4 regions of the Pseudomonas sp. KU26590 genome follow, and region 1 is predicted to be linked to each of the others. Evidence: predicted binding sites of a transcription regulator. Region 1 holds the regulator's gene; each other region holds the start of a gene.
What was found. Region 1 encodes FliA, which starts transcription of late flagellar genes. Its sites were predicted from a motif close to CTAAAGTTTNNNNNNNNNNNGCCGNTAA; they were not measured.

Region 1 (5,189 bases):
ATCAAGGGTGTGCGCAAGAAGCTCTCCCAGGAGCTGGGCTTCCTCATGCCGACCGTGCACATCCGCGACAACCTCGACCTGGCGCCCAGCGCCTATCGCCTGACGCTGATGGGCGTGACCCTGGCCGAAGCCGAGATCTACCCGGACCGCGAACTGGCCATCAACCCCGGCCAGGTATTTGGCAGCCTCAACGGCATCACTGCCAAAGACCCGGCGTTTGGTCTGGAGGCCGTGTGGATCGAAATCAGCCAGCGTGCCCAGGCGCAATCCCTCGGTTACACCGTGGTGGACGCCAGTACCGTGGTGGCGACCCACTTGAACCAGATTCTCTACAAGCACTCTCATGAGCTGATCGGCCACGAGGAAGTCCAGCAATTGATGACCCTGCTGGCCAAGGGATCGCCAAAACTGGCAGAAGAACTGGTACCGGGCGTGCTGTCGCTGTCGGCCCTGCTGAAGGTGCTACAGGCGCTGCTGTCCGAACAGGTGCCGGTTCGCGACATCCGTTCCATCGCCGAAGCCATCGCCAACAACGCTGCGCGTAGTCAAGATACTGCCGCGCTGGTGGCTGCCGTACGGGTCGGATTGTCCCGCGCAATCGTCCAAAGCATTGTCGGCATTGAGCCGGAGCTGCCTGTGATCACCCTTGAGCCAAGGTTGGAACAGATATTGCTAAATAGTCTGCAGAAGGCAGGTCAGGGTCAGGAAGAAGGCGTTCTCCTCGAACCGAGCATGGCTGAGAAACTTCAGCGCTCGTTGATCGAAGCGGCGCAGCGTCAGGAGATGCAGGGGCAGCCGGTTATTTTGTTGGTCGCAGGTCCGGTTCGCGCCATGTTGTCCCGCTTTGGACGGTTGGCTGTACCGAATATGCATGTTTTGGCTTACCAGGAAATTCCTGACAATAAGCAAGTCACCATCGTAGCGACTGTCGGGCCTAACGGCTGAGGTAGTGAGTCATGCAAGTTAAGCGTTTTTTCGCCGCCGATATGCGACAAGCCATGAAACTGGTTCGCGATGAGCTGGGCGCTGAAGCTGCCATCATCGGGAACCGGCGGATCGCCGGCGGCGTGGAACTGACCGCCGCCCTGGATTACAAGTTGTCTGCGCTGGCCCCGCGTGTACCGAACATCGAACTCGAAGAAGAGCTGCGCAAGACCCAGTCGCGCATCGTCACCGCTCAGGCTGAGCTGACCCATCGCAGCGAGCTGGACACTGTTGCCAATCGCCAGTTGTTCGCTGGCCTGGCGATGGATGACAGCAAGCAGATCGAACCGACCCTGGAAGAACCGTTTCGCCCGTCGATCCACGCCGCTGTGGCCGCTGAACGTGCCGAGCGCAAGGCTGAGCCGGCGGTGGGCGATCGTGCCTACGAAGCGATGCGCTCCGAATTGAACGGTCTGCGCGAACTGCTGGAAGTCCAGCTGGGCTCGCTGGCCTGGAACCAGCTGCAAGGCAGCCGTCCGCAGCAGGCCAACCTGTGGCGCCGTCTGCAACGCGTCGGCCTCTCCGGCCCGCTGTCCCGCGATCTGCTGGCGATGGTCCCGGAATCCAGTGATCAGGCCCACACCTGGCGCATGCTGCTGGCCCATCTGGCCCGCATGATTGCCACGCCTGACGTCGAGCCACTGGAAGAGGGCGGTGTGATTGCCATGGTCGGCCCTGCCGGCATGGGCAAAACCACCACGCTGGCTAAACTGGCGGCCCGATATGTGTTGAAATACGGCGCGCAAAATATCGCGCTGGTGAGCATGGACAGTTTCCGCATTGGCGCTCAGGAACAGCTGAAAACCCTGGGTCGGATCCTCAATGTACCGGTCACCCACGTCGACCCGGGCCAGTCCCTGGCACAGGCGCTGGAGCCGCTGTTGCGCAAGCGCGTGGTGTTGATCGACACCGCCGGCCTGCAAGCCAGCGATCCGGCCCTGCGTCTGCAACTGGAAACCCTCGCCGGGCGTGGCATCAAGGCGCGCAACTACCTGGTGCTGGCGACAACCAGCCAGAAGCAGGTGCTGTCAGCGGCTTATCACAGTTATAAACGTTGCGGCCTGGCCGGGTGCATCCTGACCAAGCTCGACGAAACGGCCAGCCTGGGCGAAGTGCTCAGCCTGGCCGTGACACACGAACTGCCTGTGGCCTATCTCACTGATGGCCCACGGATACCGGATGATCTGCATTTGCCGCGTCGGCACCAATTGGTGAGCCGGGCAGTCAGCGTGCAGATGCAGGAGGAGCCTAGCGAGGAAGCGATGGCGGATATGTTTGCGGATCTTTATCACAGCACCGGCAAGCGCGCGGGCTAGGTATAGAAAATGACAGTGGAATTTTCCTGCATCGATGGTCTGCCAGGCATTGTTCAGGCACTGAACGTGCAGCCCGACATGTGGCTTAGGTCTAAGCAAGACAAGGTAAACAATTAACATGGGCAGCATGCATCCCGTACAGGTTATCGCGGTAACCGGTGGCAAAGGTGGCGTAGGCAAGACCAACGTTTCAGTGAATCTTTCACTGGCACTGGCCGAGCTGGGACGTCGCGTCATGCTGCTGGACGCCGATCTGGGTCTGGCCAACGTCGACGTATTATTGGGACTGACCCCCAAACGCACCCTGGCTGACGTCATCGAGGGGCGGTGCGAACTGCGCGATGTCCTGCTGCAGGGCCCGGGCGGCGTACGCATCGTGCCGGCGGCATCGGGCACCCAGAGCATGGTCCACCTGACCCCGGCGCAGCATGCCGGGTTGATTCAGGCGTTCAGTGACATCGGCGACAACCTCGATGTGCTGGTCATCGATACCGCCGCCGGCATCGGCGAGTCGGTGGTGAGCTTCGTCCGCGCCGCCCAGGAAGTGCTGCTGGTGGTGTGCGACGAGCCCACGTCGATCACCGACGCCTACGCCCTGATCAAACTGCTCAACCGCGATTACGGCATGAACCGCTTCCGCGTCCTGGCCAACATGGCCCAGAGCCCGCAGGAAGGGCGCAACCTCTTCGCCAAGCTGACGAAAGTCACCGACCGTTTTCTCGACGTGGCCCTGCAATATGTAGGCGCTGTGCCGTACGACGAATGCGTACGCAAGGCCGTGCAGAAACAGCGCGCCGTGTACGAAGCGTTTCCGCGTTCCAAATGTGCGTTGGCGTTCAAGGCCATCGCGCAGAAAGTCGACACCTGGCCGCTCCCGGCGAACCCGCGCGGCCATCTGGAATTTTTCGTAGAACGCCTCGTGCATCACACCAGCGCAGGGCCCGTCTCATGACAGCAAGTGGCTATCGCATGTACAGCAAATCGTCCAAAGACTCCCAGTATGAGCTGATCGAGCGGTATGCCCCGCTGGTCAAACGAATCGCCTACCACTTGCTGGCGCGTCTGCCGGCCAGCGTGCAGGTCGAGGACTTGATCCAGGCGGGCATGATTGGCTTGCTCGAAGTCTCGACCAAATACGACTCCACCAAAGGGGCCAGTTTCGAGACGTACGCGGGTATTCGTATCCGTGGCGCGATGCTCGACGAAGTGCGCAAGGGGGATTGGGCACCGCGCTCGGTCCACCGCAACACGCGCATGGTCAGCGACGCAATTCGTGCAATCGAAGCGAAAACCGGTCGTGACGCTAAAGATCACGAGGTTGCTGCCGAACTTGAAATGAGTCTCGACGATTACTACGGGATTTTGAACGATACCCTGGGCAGCCGCCTGTTCAGTTTCGACGACCTGTTGCAGGACGGCGAACACGAAGGGCTGCACGAGGACGGCGCGAGCCAGTCCCTCGAACCGTCGCGGGATCTGGAAGACGAGCGCTTCCAGGCTGCGCTGGCCGAGGCCATTGCCAACTTGCCCGAACGTGAACGCCTGGTGTTGTCGCTGTACTACGACGAAGAGCTGAACCTCAAGGAAATCGGTGAGGTCCTGGGGGTCAGCGAGTCGCGGGTCAGCCAGCTGCACAGCCAATGCGCGGCGCGTTTGCGCGGTCGTCTTGGCGAGTGGCGCGCACGTTCATGAATGAGGCGCAGGCTGCGAGGCCTGCGCGTTGCGTGTAAGACCGGCTGTGCAAGACGTGAGCGGGAAGTAAAGAGACACGGCAGGAGTCGGTCGAACCGGGTCGTAGAGGATCCGGTTTCGCTGCGCTTGTCCCCGTCGATTAAAACCCCTCTTCATGTTCGGCACAGCCGGTATTGATTGAACGCGCGTTCAGGTGCTGAACGCGTTAAAGACTGCTTGGAGGTCGAATTGGACAAGAACATGAAAATCCTCATCGTTGATGACTTCTCAACGATGCGGCGGATCATAAAAAACCTGTTGCGTGACCTTGGGTTCACCAACACGGCCGAAGCAGATGACGGACTCACCGCATTGCCGATGCTGCAAAGCGGCGCCTTTGACTTCCTCGTCACTGACTGGAACATGCCTGGCATGTCCGGCATCGACTTGTTGCGTCAGGTGCGTGCCGACGAGCGTCTGCGCAGTCTGCCGGTGCTGATGGTCACTGCCGAAGCCAAGCGCGAGCAGATCATCGAAGCCGCTCAGGCCGGTGTGAACGGCTACGTGGTAAAGCCGTTCACGGCGCAAGTGCTCAAAGAGAAAATCGAAAAGATCTTCGAGCGCGTCAATAGCTGATGTCCGCTGCGAGGGCGCTATGGATTCCAAAGATTCGACAATGGGTGACTTTGAGTCAACCCTGAAGAAACACGCACAAGAGCTGGTCGCGAGCCTTGAAAAAGGCAAGTTCGGCGACGCCGTGCAACTGATCCATGAGCTTAACCAGACCCGCGACCGCGGCCTGTATCAGGAAGTCGGCAAACTGACGCGCGAGCTGCACAGCGCGATCGTCAACTTCCAGATCGACCCGAACATGCCGCAGGCCGAGGAGGTCTCTCAGATCACCGACGCCACCGAGCGGCTGTCGTACGTGGTCAGGCTGACTGAAAACGCGGCCAACCGGACCATGGACCTGGTGGAGCTGAGCACGCCGTTGATGCACGGGCTCACGGATGACGCCAAGTCGTTGAGCGCCGACTGGGGACGCTTCATGCGCCGAGAGATCAGCGCTGAAGAGTTTCGTGATCTGGCACGCCGCGTCGATGTGTTCCTGACCCGCAGCGAAAAGGAGACCACCGAAGTCTCCGCGCACCTGAATGACATTCTGCTGGCTCAGGATTACCAGGACCTCACCGGTCAGGTGATCAAGCGCGTGACCAC
Region 2 (5,189 bases), 670 kb from region 1:
GACCCGCACCCGGGCGTGTTCGAACATTACGCGGCAACGCTCGTTGCGTTGGCCGAAGGGCGCGCGCTGGAACCGTTGCTGCGCTCGTTCGAATGGCGGCTGCTGGACGATCTTGGTTACGGCTTTGCGCTGGACGCGGACGTCAACGGCGATCCGCTGGCCAGCGACGGCATGTACCGGCTTCAGGTGGACGCAGGCCTTGAACGGGTTTATCTGTTCCAGCCGGGATTGTTCCAGGGCGCCGAATTGCAGGCGATGGCTGAAGCGGACTGGAGTTCGCCGGGCGCGTTGTCGGCGGCCAAGCGTCTGATGCGCCAGGCCTTGGCCGTGCATCTGGGCGGGCGGCCGCTGGTCAGCCGTGAATTGTTTCGCAAACTCTAGCGTCCTTCGGCGCAAACCTAGAAAATCCATCCTCGCTTGCGCAATCAGCCACTACTGGCTGGCACCGCCACAGTAATCAGGAGAACTCCGTGACCCATACCACCCGCATTCTGCTCGGCGTGAACATCGACCACGTTGCTACCCTGCGTCAGGCCCGAGGGACGCGCTATCCCGATCCGGTCAAGGCCGCGCTGGACGCTGAAGAAGCAGGCGCCGACGGCATTACCGTGCATTTGCGTGAGGACCGCCGGCACATTCAGGAGCGTGATGTGTTGCTGCTGAAAGACGTGCTGCAAACCCGCATGAATTTCGAGATGGGCGTCACCGAAGCGATGATGGCGTTCGCCGAGCGCATTCGGCCGGCGCATATCTGCCTGGTGCCGGAGACTCGACAGGAGCTGACCACCGAGGGCGGGCTGGATGTAGCCGGTCAGGAAGCGCGCATCAAGGCGGCGGTTGAGCGGTTGTCTGCCATCGGCAGCGAGGTGTCGTTGTTCATTGATGCCGATGAGCGCCAGATTGCAGCGTCGGCCCGGGTCGGCGCGCCGGCCATCGAACTGCATACGGGCCGTTATGCCGATGCCGAAACCCCGGCGGAAGTGGCCGAAGAGCTCAAGCGCGTTGCCGACGGCGTCGCCTTTGGTGTGGCCCAGGGTCTGATCGTCAACGCCGGCCATGGTTTGCACTACCACAACGTTGAAGCCGTGGCCGCGATCAAGGGCATCAACGAACTGAACATCGGCCACGCGCTGGTGGCCCATGCGCTGTTTGTCGGTTTCAAGTCGGCGGTGTCGGAGATGAAGGCCTTGATACTGGCAGCCGCAGCGAAGGCCTGACGCAATACGTGTAGGAGCGCGCTTGCCCGCGATTGCACTCTGTCAGTGAGTGAAAATTAACCTGATTCACCGCAATCGCGGGCAAGCGCGCTCCTACAGGTGATTTGTCGGCGCTTACATATGGGGTGTCGTCAGCTTTGCCGAGCGAACGCGGTGTCGACTGTTTCGGGTTACGGCTTGCGCCCCACAATTACCGCACGCCTTGGCGCCGGTAATCCTTCCACGGTTTTACTGGGATCAGCCGGGTCAAGGAAGTCACTCAACGACTGAAAGCGCATCCAGTCGGTGCCGCGTTGTTCTTCAACCGTGGTGGTGCTGACGTCGACGCAGCGCACATCCACAAAACCTGCGCGGCGCAGCCACAGTTCCAGCGCCGGGACTGAGGGCAGGAACCAGACGTTGCGCATCTGCGAGTAGCGGTCCTCCGGCACCAGCACCTGGTTTGCATCGCCTTCCACCACCATGGTTTCCAGCACCAGCTCGCCGCCTTTGACCAGGCAGTCTTTCAGCGCCAGGAGGTGATCGATAGGCGACTTGCGGTGATAGAGCACGCCCATGGAAAACACCGTGTCGAAACCTTCCAGACGTGCCGGCAAATCTTCCAGGGTGAACGGCAGATGCCACGCCGGCAGGTCCGGCAGGTAGCGCTGCATGGCCTGGAACTGGCAGAAGAACAGCCAGTTGGGATCGACGCCAATGACGCTGTGGGCGCCGGCGCCCAGCATGCGCCACTGGTAATAGCCGTTGCCGCAGCCGACATCCAGAACGCGCTTGCCTTTCAGATCAAGGTGCGGCGAGACCCGCGACCATTTCCAGTCCGAGCGCCATTCGGTGTCGACGTGCACGCCGAACACATCAAAGGGCCCCTTGCGCCACGGCGACAGGCCCATCAGCGCGGCGCGGGTCTGCTCACGGGTGGCGGCGTCGCAGTTGGCGTCGAGGATGAAATCTTCCTTGAGCTCGATGCGGCTTGGCGTCAGGTCAGGCAAGGCATTCAGCGCGCCCTGCCAGCGTTCGAGGTCGCCGTGGCCCTTTTCCATCTTCGTGTCGAGTTGCGCCTGCAGGCCTTGGGCCCAGGCATACAGTGGCGTGCCCGCCATACGGCGGACCAGAGGAGCAAGATCAATCATGGCAGGGCAATCAACGAGGCGAAATTAAGGCACTGGAACCAGGGCACGACTTTGCTGAAACCGGCGGCCAGCAAGCGTTCGCGGTGCTGCTCAAGGCTGTCGGGCTTCATCACGTTTTCGATTGCACTGCGTTTCTGCGCGATCTCCAGCTCGCTGTAACCGTTGGCGCGCTTGAAGGCGACGTGCAGATCGGTGAGCAGCGCGTGCTCTTCGGTGTCATCAAAACGCAGCTTCTCCGACACGATCAGCGCACCGCCGGGCAGCAGCGACTGGCGGATGCGGGTCAACAGGGCGAGGCGTTGTTCCGGGGCGATGAATTGCAGGGTGAAGTTAAGCGCGACCACCGAGGCGGGTTGAAACTCGAGATTCAAGATATCGCCGTCGATGACCTCCACCGGCAGCAGCTCCTGGTACATCGAGTCCTGGGCGTTGAGGTATTCCCGGCAGCGCTCGACCATGGCCGACGAGTTGTCTATGGCGATCACCCGGCAATCTTCGGTGCGTACATGCCGGCGCAACGCCTGAGTGACGGCGCCCAATGAGCTGCCCAGATCGTAGAGCACGCTGTGGGGCTGGGCGAACTGCGCCGCGAGCACGCCGAGGTTTTCGACGATGGTCGGGTAGCCCGGCACCGAGCGCTTGATCATGTCCGGGAACACCCGCACCACGTCTTCGTTGAAGGCGAAGTCGGGCACCTGGGGCAGCGGCTGGGCGAATAGGCGGTCGGGTTCTGGGCTCACGGCGATTCCGGGGTACGAAGCGAAAAGTGCGGCATTTTAGCCAATTCCGTCCCTCGGCTGGAACCTGATCTTTAACGTGCACGTCCTTTTGGTCCGCAACGGATGCCCGCGACGCTGCTGATCTCTTTGAGCATCGCTGCAACGCAAGGCATGATTGGGCGCCTTTAACCCCACAGGATTAAAGGTTTCCCCCCAGCAGTCGAAAAACCTTAGTTGCAATCAATTTCATTACCAGACACAGGGAACCGTGGCATGCATGCGTTCAAGGCGTTGTACGAGTCCATCGAGAGGCAGTTTTTCGATTCTTTGACCAAGAAGTTGTCGAGCCTTTTTCTGATGGTGATGGTGAGCGCCGTGGTGTACTGGGTAGCCGTGAGCCTGCGCGCGGACATTCTGCTGCAGTTGCGCACCGCGCAGGTGCCGGCGGGGACGCTGAGCATGATCGAGGGCAAGCTCGATGTGCTGAGCAACGCCATTCTGGGCAGCACGCTGTTTACCCTGTGTCTGGTCAGCTTCATGGTCTGGTATTTCCGGCACTTGATCGTGCGGCCGGTGAATCAGATGACCCTGGCGCTGGAAGGCATTGCCAATGGCGAGGGCGACCTGTCCAAGGACTTGCCGCTGTTGACCCATGATGAGATTCGCGTGCTGGCGAACACCTGCAACCGGTTTCTGGCCAAGCAGCGGGAGATTATCAGCAGCGTTCAGGCGCTCACCGTGCACATTGCCGTGGAGTCCGCGCGCTCGCTGAAAAACATCAGCGATTCCAGCGACAGCGCGACCCATCAGGCGCGCTTCGCCAGGGAAGTCATGGAGCAGAGCAACGACGCAGTCGGGCGGATTGCCGAGGTGTCCCGGCAGACCCAGGGTATTTCCGGGACCACCGCGCAGAACCTCAGCATGGCCCGTGACTCCTACACCGAACTGCTGGAAGTGACCGGCAACATCAGTGAGATTTCCACCAGCCTGAATGAGTTCGGCACGCTGGTCTCGGCGTTGAACCAACGTTCATCCAGCATCAAATCCATCGTTGGATTGATTCAACAGATTTCCTCCCAGACCAACCTGCTGGCGCTCAACGCGGCGATCGAGGCGGCGCGTGCGGGGGAGAGCGGGCGTGGTTTCGCGGTGGTGGCCGACGAAGTCCGGACCCTGGCCCAGAACGTCAGCCGCGCCACCGAAGACATCTCCCAGAACATCGACGCCATGTTGCTGGAAGTCAGCTCGACCCACGAGCAGACCACTCAGATCAGCCACAGCGCCCGGGAGACCCAGAAAGTGGTCGAGCGCGCGTCGGGGCATTTCGAAAGCATGATCGGCGACTTCGAATCCACTCACACCAAGCTGGAGGACATCGCTTCGCACATCCTGCAGTTCGCCGACAGCAACACCGGCATCAACGACCGCGTCACGCAGATTCATGCGGACAGCCAGTCCATCGACCAGCGCATGCAGCATTCCGCCACCGCCACCCGCGATTTGTCGGGCGTGGCGGAAAAGGTCCAGGCGCTGCTGGGCCGGTTTGTACTCGGGCATGGCGCGCTGGACGCTGGCATTACCCGCGCCAGTCATTGCCGAGACCGGCTCCAGGTGCGCCTGGCCGCGCTGCAACGTGAAGGGGTCAACCTGTTCGATCAGAGCTACAAGCTGATCCCCGGTACCGATCCCAAGCAGTACACGACCAGCTACTCCGAGCGCTTCGCCCAGATCTGTCAGGAGGAGTGCGACGCGCTGACCAAAGAGACGCTGGGGGGCAAGGTCACCTTTATCGTCGACACCAAGGGTTACTGCCCGGTAAACAACAGCTGGGTGTCGAAAAAACCTACGGGCGACCGGGCTATCGACCTGCCGGTGTGCCGGAACAAGCGCATGTTTGCTGACCCCATTGGCCTGCGCGCAGCCGCCAACAAACAGCGCTTCCTGCTGCAGACCTACCTGCGCGACACCGGCGAGATCATGACCGAGATCGACGTGCCGTTCTTCTTCGACGGCCGTCACTGGGGCAACTTGCGCATGGGCTTCGATGCGGCGCAATTACTGGCCGAATGACCGCGGCTCACGCCCACGCTCAGCGACTGATTATCCCTTCGCGGGCAAAGGCG
Region 3 (5,189 bases), 100 kb from region 1:
TCGGCCTCCATGACCTGCTGGACGCCTTCTTCTGCCTGGCGACGACCTGTGTTCATGGTCTGCACCGCGTTGGTGGCCGTCTGTTGCAGCTTGGCGATGAGGGCGTGGATCTGGCCGGTGGATTCGGTGGTGCGTTGGGCCAGTTGGCGGACTTCATCGGCGACGACGGCAAAGCCACGACCCATTTCGCCCGCGCGGGCGGCTTCGATGGCGGCGTTGAGGGCCAGCAGGTTGGTCTGATCGGCGATGCCTTTGATGACATCGACAACGCCGCCGATTTCGTCGCTGTCTTTCGCCAACTGGGTCACCGTCAGGCCGGTTTCTCCCACCGAGGTGGACAAGCGCTGAATCGCCTCGCGTGTGTCGCTGGCGATCTCGCGGCCGCGACGGGTCAGCTCGTTGGCCTGCTGCGTGGCGTCAGCGGTGCGCTGCACGTGATTGGCGACTTCTTGCGTGGTCGCGGCCATCTGGTTGACAGCGGTGGCGACCTGTTCGGTTTCGACGCGCTGACGTTCCAGGCCGGTGGAGCTGGCCTGCGCCAGGCTGTCGGACTGACGCGCCTGAGCGTTGAGGTGTTCGGCGGTGTCCTGCAGGCGGGTGAGGCAGGTCTTGAGACGCGCTTCCTGGCTGAGAATCGACATCTCCAGCCGCGCCTGTGCGCCGCGGCTGTCGGTGTACATCTGCGCGATCAGCGGGTCGGACGTGGTTTGCTCGGCCAGACGCATCAGGCGCTTGAGGCCACGCTGCTGCCAGCTCAAGCCCAGCAGGCCCAGCGGCACCGACAGCGCGGCGGCGAGCACGAAACCCCAATGGGAATTCAGCCAGACGCCAATCAGAAAGCTCAACTGGCTGACCAGGATGAACGGCAGCCAGTCCTGCAATATCGGCAGCCATTTGTCACGGCCTGGCACAGCGCTCTTGCCGCTGTTCAGGCGTTTGTAGAGGGCTTCGGCGCGACGCACCTGTTCAGCTGTCGGCTTGATGCGCACGGACTCGAAGCCCACGACCTGTTTGTTCTCGAAGACCGGCGTGACGTAGGCGTTGACCCAATAGTGGTCGCCGTTCTTGCAGCGGTTCTTGACGATCCCCATCCACGGCAGGCCCTGCTTGAGCGTGGTCCACATGTGCTCGAAGACCGCCGCCGGCACGTCCGGATGGCGGACGGTGTTGTGGGGCGATTTGATTAGTTCATCTTCGGAAAAACCGCTGATTTCAATGAAGGCGTCGTTGCAATAGGTGATGACGCCGCGCGCATCGGTGGTGGAGATCAACCGCTGCTGCGCCGGGAAGGTCCGTTCGCGTTGAGTGATGGGCTGGTTATTTCGCATGAGCTATTCGATCCAGGAAGGCTGTGAGCGGTTATCGGCCTGGAGGGAGAAAAATGAAGCTTTTGTGAACTGCTTCATGTTTCGAGGTCCTGAAACGCGCTTACCGGTCGAACATCGGATAGGTGAACAGGCTGAAATGCAGCAGATTCACACCAAAGTGGGTGAGCACGGCGGCGGGCAGGCCGCCCAGTCGATAAGCCACTCCATACCCTACGCCTGCGATGCCCGCCAGAAGCGCCCACTCCCAGCCACCGCCGATGTGCGCAAGGCCGAAGAGTGCCGACGCCATCCCGATTGCCATTGCGTCGTGGTAAGGCAAGTGTTGCAGCCATTTTTTCAGGCTCCCTTGCAGGTAACCCCGAAAAAGCAGTTCCTCGGTCAGCGCGACCAGCAGCAGGTTGTTCAGCGCCCAGATGCCCGTTTGCCCGGGCCACTTTGGCGACCAGCCGACGAGGCCCAGCAATAGCGCTGTTGATAAACACGCTGCGGCGGTGACGGGCAGGGCGATGCTGGTGACGCCCAGCCACCGTCGTGGACTAAACGCGACAAACACCCAGGGGCAGGCAATTGCGATCCAGAAGCCAATGAGGGGCCTGTCGAGATTCAGGTACATCGAATACGGCGTGGCTTCGGGGCTCAGGCGCACGCCGGCAATCGCCCGTGCACTGATGAAACCGGGTAACCAGTGACTGGCCAGTCCCGCGGCAATGGCGATAAATAGGGCGTGACCGAACAGGCGGACGGCGCGGTGCTGGAAATGGCTGGCGCAGATGCCGGCCATGATCAGCAATCCGAACGTGATAACCACGGGAACGCTGAGCTGGCCGTAGAGCAGCGCCACACCGTAGCCGAGAGACAGCAGAAAGAGGGTTGTCCAGCGTTGCGCCGACATGAAGTCGTCCTTGGGCGTCGGAATAGGCTGGCGATTTTAGCGTTGATTAAACGCGGGTGTATGTCGGACCAACGGGAAGTCGGTCCGAATGTTTTGTTGATGCAGGGCGGAGGGCATGTAGGGCGTTTCTGATGACGAGGGATTTGGGTTGGACACTGGCCCCATTTTTGGTGGGGCCATATGACGTCTTCCCGGCTAAAGCCAGTCCCACAGGTGCGCGCGGTGTTGTAGGGCCGGCTTCAGCCGGGAAGAGGCCGGTTTGAACACCAGAAGATCTAGGCTGTAAAAACTGACCCTTCCCGGCTAAAGCCAGTCCCACTGACAGCGGGCGGCTTTAGCCGGGATGAGGCTCAGGAAGCAATCAACTGCCGCAACACGTAATGCAGAATCCCTCCCGCCTTGAAGTATTCCACCTCGTTCAAGGTATCGATCCGGCACAGCACGTCGATGTTTTCCTGCTGGCCGTCCTCGCGGGTAATCTGCACCGCCAGGCTCATGCCTGGCTTGAGGGTGGCACCGGTGAGCCTGGTGATGTTCAGCACTTCCTTGCCCGTCAGGCCCAGGGTTTTGCGACTTTCGCCAGCCCTGAACTGCAGGGGCAGGACGCCCATGCCGACCAGGTTGGAACGGTGAATGCGCTCGAAACTCTCGGCGATCACCGCTTTGACGCCCAGCAGATTCGTGCCTTTCGCCGCCCAGTCGCGACTGGAGCCCGTGCCGTATTCCTGACCGGCAATGACCACCAGTGGCGTGCCTTCTTCCTGGTAACGCATGGCCGCGTCATAGATCGGCAGCTTCTCGTCGGTGGGCACGTGCAGCGTGTAACCGCCTTCTTCGCCGCCGAGCATTTCGTTGCGAATGCGGATGTTGGCGAAGGTGCCGCGCATCATCACTTCATGGTTGCCGCGCCGCGAACCGTAGGAGTTGAAGTCCTTGTACTCCACGCCCTTGCTGCGCAGGTAGCGACCGGCCGGGCTGTCGAGTTTGATGTTGCCGGCGGGGGAGATGTGGTCAGTGGTCACCGAGTCGCCCAGTACCGCCAGTACGCGAGCCTGCTGCACGTCGGCGATGACCGGCAAAGGACCGGCGACGTCCTCAAAGAACGGCGGGTGCTGAATGTAGGTCGAGTCCGGCTGCCAGACGTAGGTCGCCGCCTCCGGCACCTGAATCGCCTGCCACTGGGCGTCACCGGCGAAGACTTCGGCGTATTCCTTGTGAAACATGCTGGTGCTGACGTTCATCACGGCGTCGGCTATCTCTTGCTGGGTCGGCCAGATGTCGCGCAGATAAACCGGCTGGCCGTCGCTGCCTTCGCCCAGGGGCTCGCTGCTCAGGTCGGTGCGCACGGTGCCGGCCAAGGCGTAAGCGACCACCAGCGGCGGCGAGGCCAGCCAGTTGGTTTTCACCAGCGGGTGCACCCGTCCTTCAAAGTTTCGGTTGCCCGACAGCACCGACGCGACCGTCAGGTCCGACTGCTGAATGGCTTTTTCAATCGGATCGGGCAATGGCCCCGAGTTGCCGATGCAAGTGGTGCAGCCGTAGCCGACCAGGTCAAAGCCCAACTTATCGAGATACTCCGTGAGACCAGCGGCGTTGTAGTAATCGGTCACGACCTTGGAGCCGGGTGCGAGCGAACTCTTCACCCACGGTTTGCGCTGCAGGCCTTTCTCGACGGCTTTTTTCGCCAGCAGACCGGCCGCCATCATCACGCTGGGGTTGGAGGTGTTGGTGCAGGACGTGATGGCAGCGATGACCACCGCACCGTTCTTCAGGCGATAGGTCTGGCCGTTGTATTCATACTCAGCCTCGCCCACCTGGGCGGCGTTGCCCACTGCGACACCGCCGCCGCCTTCGCTTTCCAGTCGGCCTTCTTCGTGCTTGCTCGGGCTGACGGCCAACCCGAGGAAGTCGCTGAACGCCTGGGATACATCGGGAAGGGCGACGCGATCCTGGGGACGTTTAGGGCCGGCGAGGCTGGCGACCACCGTACCCATGTCCAGCTCCAGCGCATCGGTGAACGCCGGTTCCTGACCGGGCAGGCGCCACAGACCCTGGGCCTTGCAATAGGCCTCGACCAATTTCACCGTTTCGTCCGGACGCCCCGACAGGCGCAGGTATTCCAGCGTGACGTCGTCGACCGGGAAGAAGCCGCACGTCGCGCCGTATTCCGGGGCCATGTTGGCGATGGTGGCGCGATCCGCCAGCGGCAAGTCGGCCAGGCCGTCGCCATAGAATTCGACGAATTTACCGACCACGCCTTTCTTGCGCAGCATCTGCGTCACGGTCAGCACCAGGTCGGTGGCGGTGATGCCTTCGCGCAGTTTGCCGATGAGCTTGAAGCCGATGACTTCCGGAATCAGCATCGACACCGGTTGGCCGAGCATGGCCGCTTCCGCCTCAATGCCGCCGACACCCCAGCCGAGTACGCCGAGGCCGTTGATCATTGTGGTGTGGGAATCGGTACCGACCAGCGTGTCCGGGAAGGCGTAGGTGCGGCCGTCTTCTTCCTTGGTCCACACGGTGCGGCCGAGGTATTCCAGGTTGACCTGATGGCAGATGCCGGTGCCCGGCGGCACCACGCTGAAGTTATCGAACGCGTTCTGGCCCCAGCGCAGGAACGCGTAACGCTCGCCGTTGCGCTGCATCTCGATGTCGACGTTCTCGCCGAAGGCCTTGTCGTCGCCGAACCGGTCGACCATGACCGAGTGATCGATGACCAGATCCACCGGCGACAGCGGGTTGATGCGCTGGGGATCGCCACCGGCCTTGGCCACGGCGGCGCGCATGGCGGCGAGGTCAACCACCGCCGGGACGCCGGTGAAATCCTGCATCAGCACGCGCGCGGGGCGGTACTGGATTTCCCGATGGGATTTGCGCTCAATCAGCCAGTCGGCGAGGGCCTTGAGGTCGTCGCCGGTCACCGTGTGGTTGTCTTCCCAGCGCAGCAGGTTTTCCAGCAGCACCTTGAG
Region 4 (5,189 bases), 2.5 Mb from region 1:
AACGGAAAGTCTTGAGCTCGCGCTTTGGCGGCGTGACCAGACCCGCCCACACCGTTTCGATCGAGGCAACGATCATGGCGCCGACCAGCACGACGGCCATCGGACCGCGCTCGGTGTCGAACAGGCACACGACGCGCTCGTTACGGGCGAACAGCTCCGGCACGTTTTCCGCCGTGGTCTGGTTCACCGAGAACAGCCGGCCCGGCACATAGACCATCTCGCGCAGGGTGCCGGCGAGCGGCATGTGAACGCGGTGATAGTCCTTCGGTGACAGGTAAACGGTGGCGAATTCGCCGCCCATGAACGGCGCGGACAGGCGCGCATCGCCGCCCAACAGTTCCAGAACGCTGTAGCTGTGGCCCTTGGCCTGGAAAATCCGGCCGTGCTCGATTGGGCCCAGTTGGCTGACCGCACCGTCGGCAGGGGAAAGGATCGCGCCCGGCGTTGGGTCCAGTGGACGCGCGCCCGGCTTGAGGGCGCGGGTGAAGAAGTCATTGAAGTGCTGGTACCCGGTGATGTCCTCGACCTGAGCCTGGGACATGTCCACCTGATAGCGGCGCGCAAACCACTGGGTGAAAGCGTTCTTGAACCAGCGCACGCGGCATTCGGCTACGCAGCCGGCCAGTTGCGACAGCAGATGATGGGGAAGCAGATACTGGAAGAGGATAAACAGACGCTGTTTCATCAAGATTCCTAAAACGTTCGAAAAAGGGAATAAGGAGCTGCGCCACATCGGGCGCCGATTTTATTTCTCGACCGGGGTGTCCGGATGGTTGCCCCACTCGCCCCAGGAGCCGGCGTAGCCCTTGACCCTCGGGTACCCCAGCGCCTTGGCCACCAGATAGGTGAAGCCCGAGCGATGATGGGTCTGGCAGTGGGTAATGATTTCTTTCTCCGGGGTGATGCCAAGGTCTTCGAGAATCTTCGGCATGTCCTTGCGGATGCGCAGGCTGCGCGCCTGATCCATACCGGCGGTCCATTCGAAGTTCACTGCACCGGGAATGTGACCTCCCTTGGCGGCGACGACCTTTTCGCCGGAGTACTCGGTCGGCGCGCGGGCATCCCAGATCGCCAGGTCAGCAGCGCCCAGGCGGCTTTGCAGGTATTCGCGGGTGGCCGTGGGCTCGTCGTGCAAGGTCAGCGAAACCGGACCGCCGACTGCTTTCGGCACCTCTGTCGACATTGGCAGAGCTTCTGCTTGCCACGCGAGCAGGCCGCCGTCGATATAGTGATACTTTTTGTGTCCGATGACGTCGAGCAGCCAGATGAAGCGGCCGGCCCAGCCACCGCCTTCGTCGTCATACACCACGTATACCGCGTCGGGGTTGTGGCCCAGTTCGCCGAACAGCGCTTCCAGCTGCGTGTGCGAGGGCAGCAGCCCCGGCGCTGGTGGCAGGCCCAGTTGTGTACGCTTCGGATCGACGAATCGCGCGCCGGGAATGTGGCCGGCCTCGTAGCGGGCCGGGCTGGTCAGGTCGACCAGGATAAGCTCTGGCGCGCTGAGGCGTGCTTGCAGGTCTGCGGGCTCGATGACCAGCGGCAAGCTTGAAAAGGCAGACATGTAGCGTCTCCGGATCGCGAAAAGGTTGCGAATTGTAGCTCAGCCGTCAGCCATTGCGATGGCTAAAGGTGGCGAGGGCTTTCTCGATGCACTGACCGGTTTTTCCGAAAGCCTGGACGGAGACTTCGGAAAACAGCCCGCCGCCCTGATCGGCCACCACCATCATCACTACGCGTCCATTGCTTGCCAGTGAGCGAATCAGCAGGTTTTCGCCGCTGAACAGATTACGCAGTTGCGGTGGCAGCAGCGCCGAGAACTGCGCGTTGTTGGCCGGTGTCAGGCGCAATTGCGTGGGCTGGGCGAGCAGGCGTTGCAGCACGGTGCTGTCTTTGTAGGGCACCAGCAAAGCAGCGGCCGACTTGTCCACGCCCGCGATCTGATGCACGCGCAGACTATCGGTCTTGCGATCGGTCATCATCAGCACCACCCGCTGCATACCCGCTGCCACCAGTGCGTCCCGGGCGCAGGTGGTCAGGTGTATCGCGTTGATGAACATGCTGGGCTCTTTCAACAGATCGGCGCAGTGCTTGCGCCACAGCTGCAAGGCGTCGGGCGAGGGTGGCGGGGCGGGCAGCAAGCCTTTGTGTACGCGACGGGTGTTCCACGGCCAGAGCAAAGCCTGCGCAGGATGCCAGATGTCCGGGCCCGAATGCTGGCGAGCGCTCGCCGCTGCGTTCTGGTGAACCTGCTGCTGAAGGTCATCCAGTGACTGTTGCAGATACAGGCTGGTCAGCAGCTGCCAGCGCAGGTTGTGCGGTGTGTCCCAGGCCTGGTGCGCCGACAGCGCGAGACCGTTGGCCAGCAGAATGGTATTGGCGGGCTGGTTGAGCCAGCGCCGCAGCGGCTGGTCGGCGTCGAGTTGCTGTTGCTGCTTGAGTGGGTCGCCGTTGCTGTGGGCGATGCGCAGCACTTTCACCAGATTGCGTTGCTGGGAGGTCAGCAGTTCGTAGCCCTGGGTCACCCAGATCGGCAGGCGCCAGTGCTGCGCCAGCGCCTGACACAGGTGCACCAGACGAACGCCAAACAGTGCCTGCTCCACAGTCTTCGCAGACTCGCCCTTGTGGATAACCCGCAACTCCCACTCTTCCAGCAGTCTGGGGTGCGCCAGCGCCATCGGCCAAAGCGGCGAGAGAAACAGCAGGCTGCCCAAGTGGATGTCCTGCCACAGCCGGGCCAGTTGATTGGCGAACAAGCCGTGCGCCTGTTGCATGGCGTGCTGACTGATCATCTGGATTTGACGCAGCGCCACCGGCATATCCCGTGGCTCGACACTCGGCAGCCGCGCCAACAGCGCTTCGGTACGAGCCAGTCCCAGTCGGTTGATGGCGACTTCAAGACTCTCCGCGGGCTGTGCGGTGGCGGGGCTGTTCAGGTTGGCTTCGCGCAAAACGTTGAGCACCAGCGCCGGGCTGTCCTGCATGAGATCGGAAATATCGCGCAGCGAGCGGCGGCTGTCGGTCAATGCCGCCTGCACGCGCTGATAGGCCACCGCAGGCACAGGCAAGGCGATGCCGTCGAGCTGCTTAATCCAGTTATCCAGGGTGCGCGGAACAGGGAGCGAAGAAGCTTTATCTGATTGCATTCACAACACCCGTACGGCTGGGAGGTTTTGATCAATGTCGGGTACTGGCATCATGCCGGCCCTCGTGGCGCAACGTCCGGCGCGACACATAGGTCAGCATTTTCCTGTGATCTGACTATAGTCTGGCGCATTCATGCCGATAAGCAGGACAAGAGTTTCAAGCGCTTCTCGCACAATGACCATGAACCCGACTCAATAAGTATTTTCTACCTATGGCAAAAATTATCGGCATCATCGTCGTTTTCGCGAGCGTTCTCGGCGGATACGTACTGTCCCACGGTCAGATCGCAGCGTTGATCCAGCCTTTCGAGGTCATGATCATCGGCGGTGCGGCGCTGGGTGCATTCCTGCAAGCCAACCCGGGCTATATGACCATGCTGGTCATCAAGAAGTCCTTGAAGATGTTCAGCACCCGGTTCACCCACGGCTACTACCTTGAAGTGCTGGGCCTGGTTTACGAGATCCTCAACAAGAGTCGTCGCGAAGGCATGATGGCCATCGAAGGTGACATCGAAGAGCCCGAGAACAGCCCCATCTTCGCCAAATACCCTGGCGTGCTCAAAGACACCCGCATGATCGCCTTCATCTGCGATTACCTGCGCATCATGTCTTCCGGCAACATGGCGCCCCATGAGCTGGAAGGCTTGTTCGACATGGAATTGCTGAGCATGAAAGAAGAGCTCGAGCATCCTTCCCACGCGGTGACCGGTGTCGCCGATGCCATGCCAGGTTTCGGTATCGTTGCGGCGGTACTGGGTATCGTGGTGACCATGGCGTCCCTGGGTTCTGGCGACAAGGCCGCGATCGGCATGCACGTTGGTGCGGCGCTGGTCGGTACGTTCTTCGGTATTCTCGCGGCATACGGTTTCTTCGGCCCGTTGGCCACTTCCCTGGCCCACGATGCCAAGGAAGAAATGAACGTCTATGAATCGATCAAGGCTTCGCTCGTCGCGTCGGCGTCCGGCGTGCCGCCTTCGCTGGCCGTGGAATTCGGTCGCAAGGTTCTGTATCCGGCCCATCGCCCCAGCTTCAGCGAGCTGGAACAAGCTGTCCGCGGTCGTTAATCCATGGAAAATAATCAGCCGATCATCATAAAGCGCGTCAAGCGCTACGGCGGAGGGCATCACGGCGGCGCCTGGAAAATCGCATTTGCCGACTTCGCGACGGCGATGATGGCGTTCTTTCTGGTGCTGTGGCTGATGTCGTCGGCCACGCCCGAGCAACTGCTCGCCATCGCCGGTTACTTCAAGGACCCGGTCGGTTTTTCCGACAGCGGCTCGCCTTACGTGATTGACCTGGGCGGTTCGCCGGAAATGTCCCCTAACCAGACGCTCAACCCGGAGGTGCAATCCACGCCAGCCCCGGATCGCGTGCCGGTCGACGCGGATCAGCAGGACGCCGCCGCCGAGCAGGTCGAGCAGGACCGTCTGGAGATGCTGCTGCAAGAGTTGCAGACCAAGATCAACGAGAATCCGCAACTGGCCAAGTTCAAGGACCAGATTCTGTTCGAGATCACCCAGGACGGCTTGCGCATCCAGATCACGGATGCCGAAAACCGGCCGATGTTTGACATCGGCAGCGCCAAGCTCAAACCGTATTTCGAAGACATCTTGCTGGCCATGGCCGACACGATCAAAGCGGTGCCGAACAAAGTCAGCATCAGCGGTCACACCGACGCGACGCCTTTTGTCGGCAACAACGGCTTCGGTAACTGGGAGCTGTCGTCCGGCCGAGCGAACGCTGCTCGCCGCGCGCTGCTCGCCGGTGGTTATCCGGATCAGCAGGTGGCGCGTGTAGTGGGTTATGCGTCGTCTGCGCTGTATGACAAGGAGCACCCGCAAAATCCGATCAACCGTCGAATCGACATTGTGGTGATGACCAAGAAAGCGCAGCAGCGGATCGAAGGCGCGCAGAATTCTGGTGAAGCACCGCAAACGCCGGATGCGCCCGGAGCCGCTGCGCCATCGCCAGTACCTGGCGCTACCGCACCGGCCAATCAGCCGGGGGCGTCGATTTCCACACCTGCAGTTGATCCACAGGCTTACG

Region 2: a site for FliA is predicted at 3,266-3,293, ahead of OKW98_RS07595 (methyl-accepting chemotaxis protein). Genes of this name have one in related genera too.
Region 3: a site for FliA is predicted at 1,360-1,387, ahead of OKW98_RS10915 (methyl-accepting chemotaxis protein). Genes of this name have one in related genera too.
Region 4: a site for FliA is predicted at 3,259-3,286, ahead of motA (flagellar motor stator protein MotA). Genes of this name have one in related genera too.

Annotation. Positions count from the first base shown of each region.
Region 1 covers NZ_CP110644.1:2,348,397-2,353,585, forward strand. Annotated here, with positions in the region: gene flhA (flagellar biosynthesis protein FlhA) at 1-945, shown strand, start outside; gene flhF (flagellar biosynthesis protein FlhF) at 957-2,300, shown strand; gene fleN (flagellar synthesis regulator FleN) at 2,419-3,252, shown strand; gene fliA (RNA polymerase sigma factor FliA) at 3,249-3,992, shown strand; gene OKW98_RS10505 (chemotaxis response regulator CheY) at 4,233-4,607, shown strand; gene OKW98_RS10510 (protein phosphatase CheZ) at 4,627-5,189, shown strand, end outside.
Region 2 covers NZ_CP110644.1:1,676,743-1,681,931, forward strand. Annotated here, with positions in the region: gene recO (DNA repair protein RecO) at 1-381, shown strand, start outside; gene pdxJ (pyridoxine 5'-phosphate synthase) at 471-1,217, shown strand; gene cmoB (tRNA 5-methoxyuridine(34)/uridine 5-oxyacetic acid(34) synthase CmoB) at 1,388-2,347, opposite strand; gene cmoA (carboxy-S-adenosyl-L-methionine synthase CmoA) at 2,344-3,087, opposite strand; gene OKW98_RS07595 (methyl-accepting chemotaxis protein) at 3,340-5,136, shown strand.
Region 3 covers NZ_CP110644.1:2,451,264-2,456,452, forward strand. Annotated here, with positions in the region: gene OKW98_RS10915 (methyl-accepting chemotaxis protein) at 1-1,328, opposite strand, end outside; gene OKW98_RS10920 (CPBP family intramembrane glutamic endopeptidase) at 1,429-2,220, opposite strand; gene acnA (aconitate hydratase AcnA) at 2,571-5,189, opposite strand, start outside.
Region 4 covers NZ_CP110644.1:6,013,192-6,018,380, reverse strand. Annotated here, with positions in the region: gene asd (archaetidylserine decarboxylase) at 1-691, opposite strand, end outside; gene rhdA (thiosulfate sulfurtransferase) at 746-1,561, opposite strand; gene OKW98_RS26690 (HDOD domain-containing protein) at 1,608-3,143, opposite strand; gene motA (flagellar motor stator protein MotA) at 3,356-4,207, shown strand; gene motB (flagellar motor protein MotB) at 4,211-5,189, shown strand, end outside.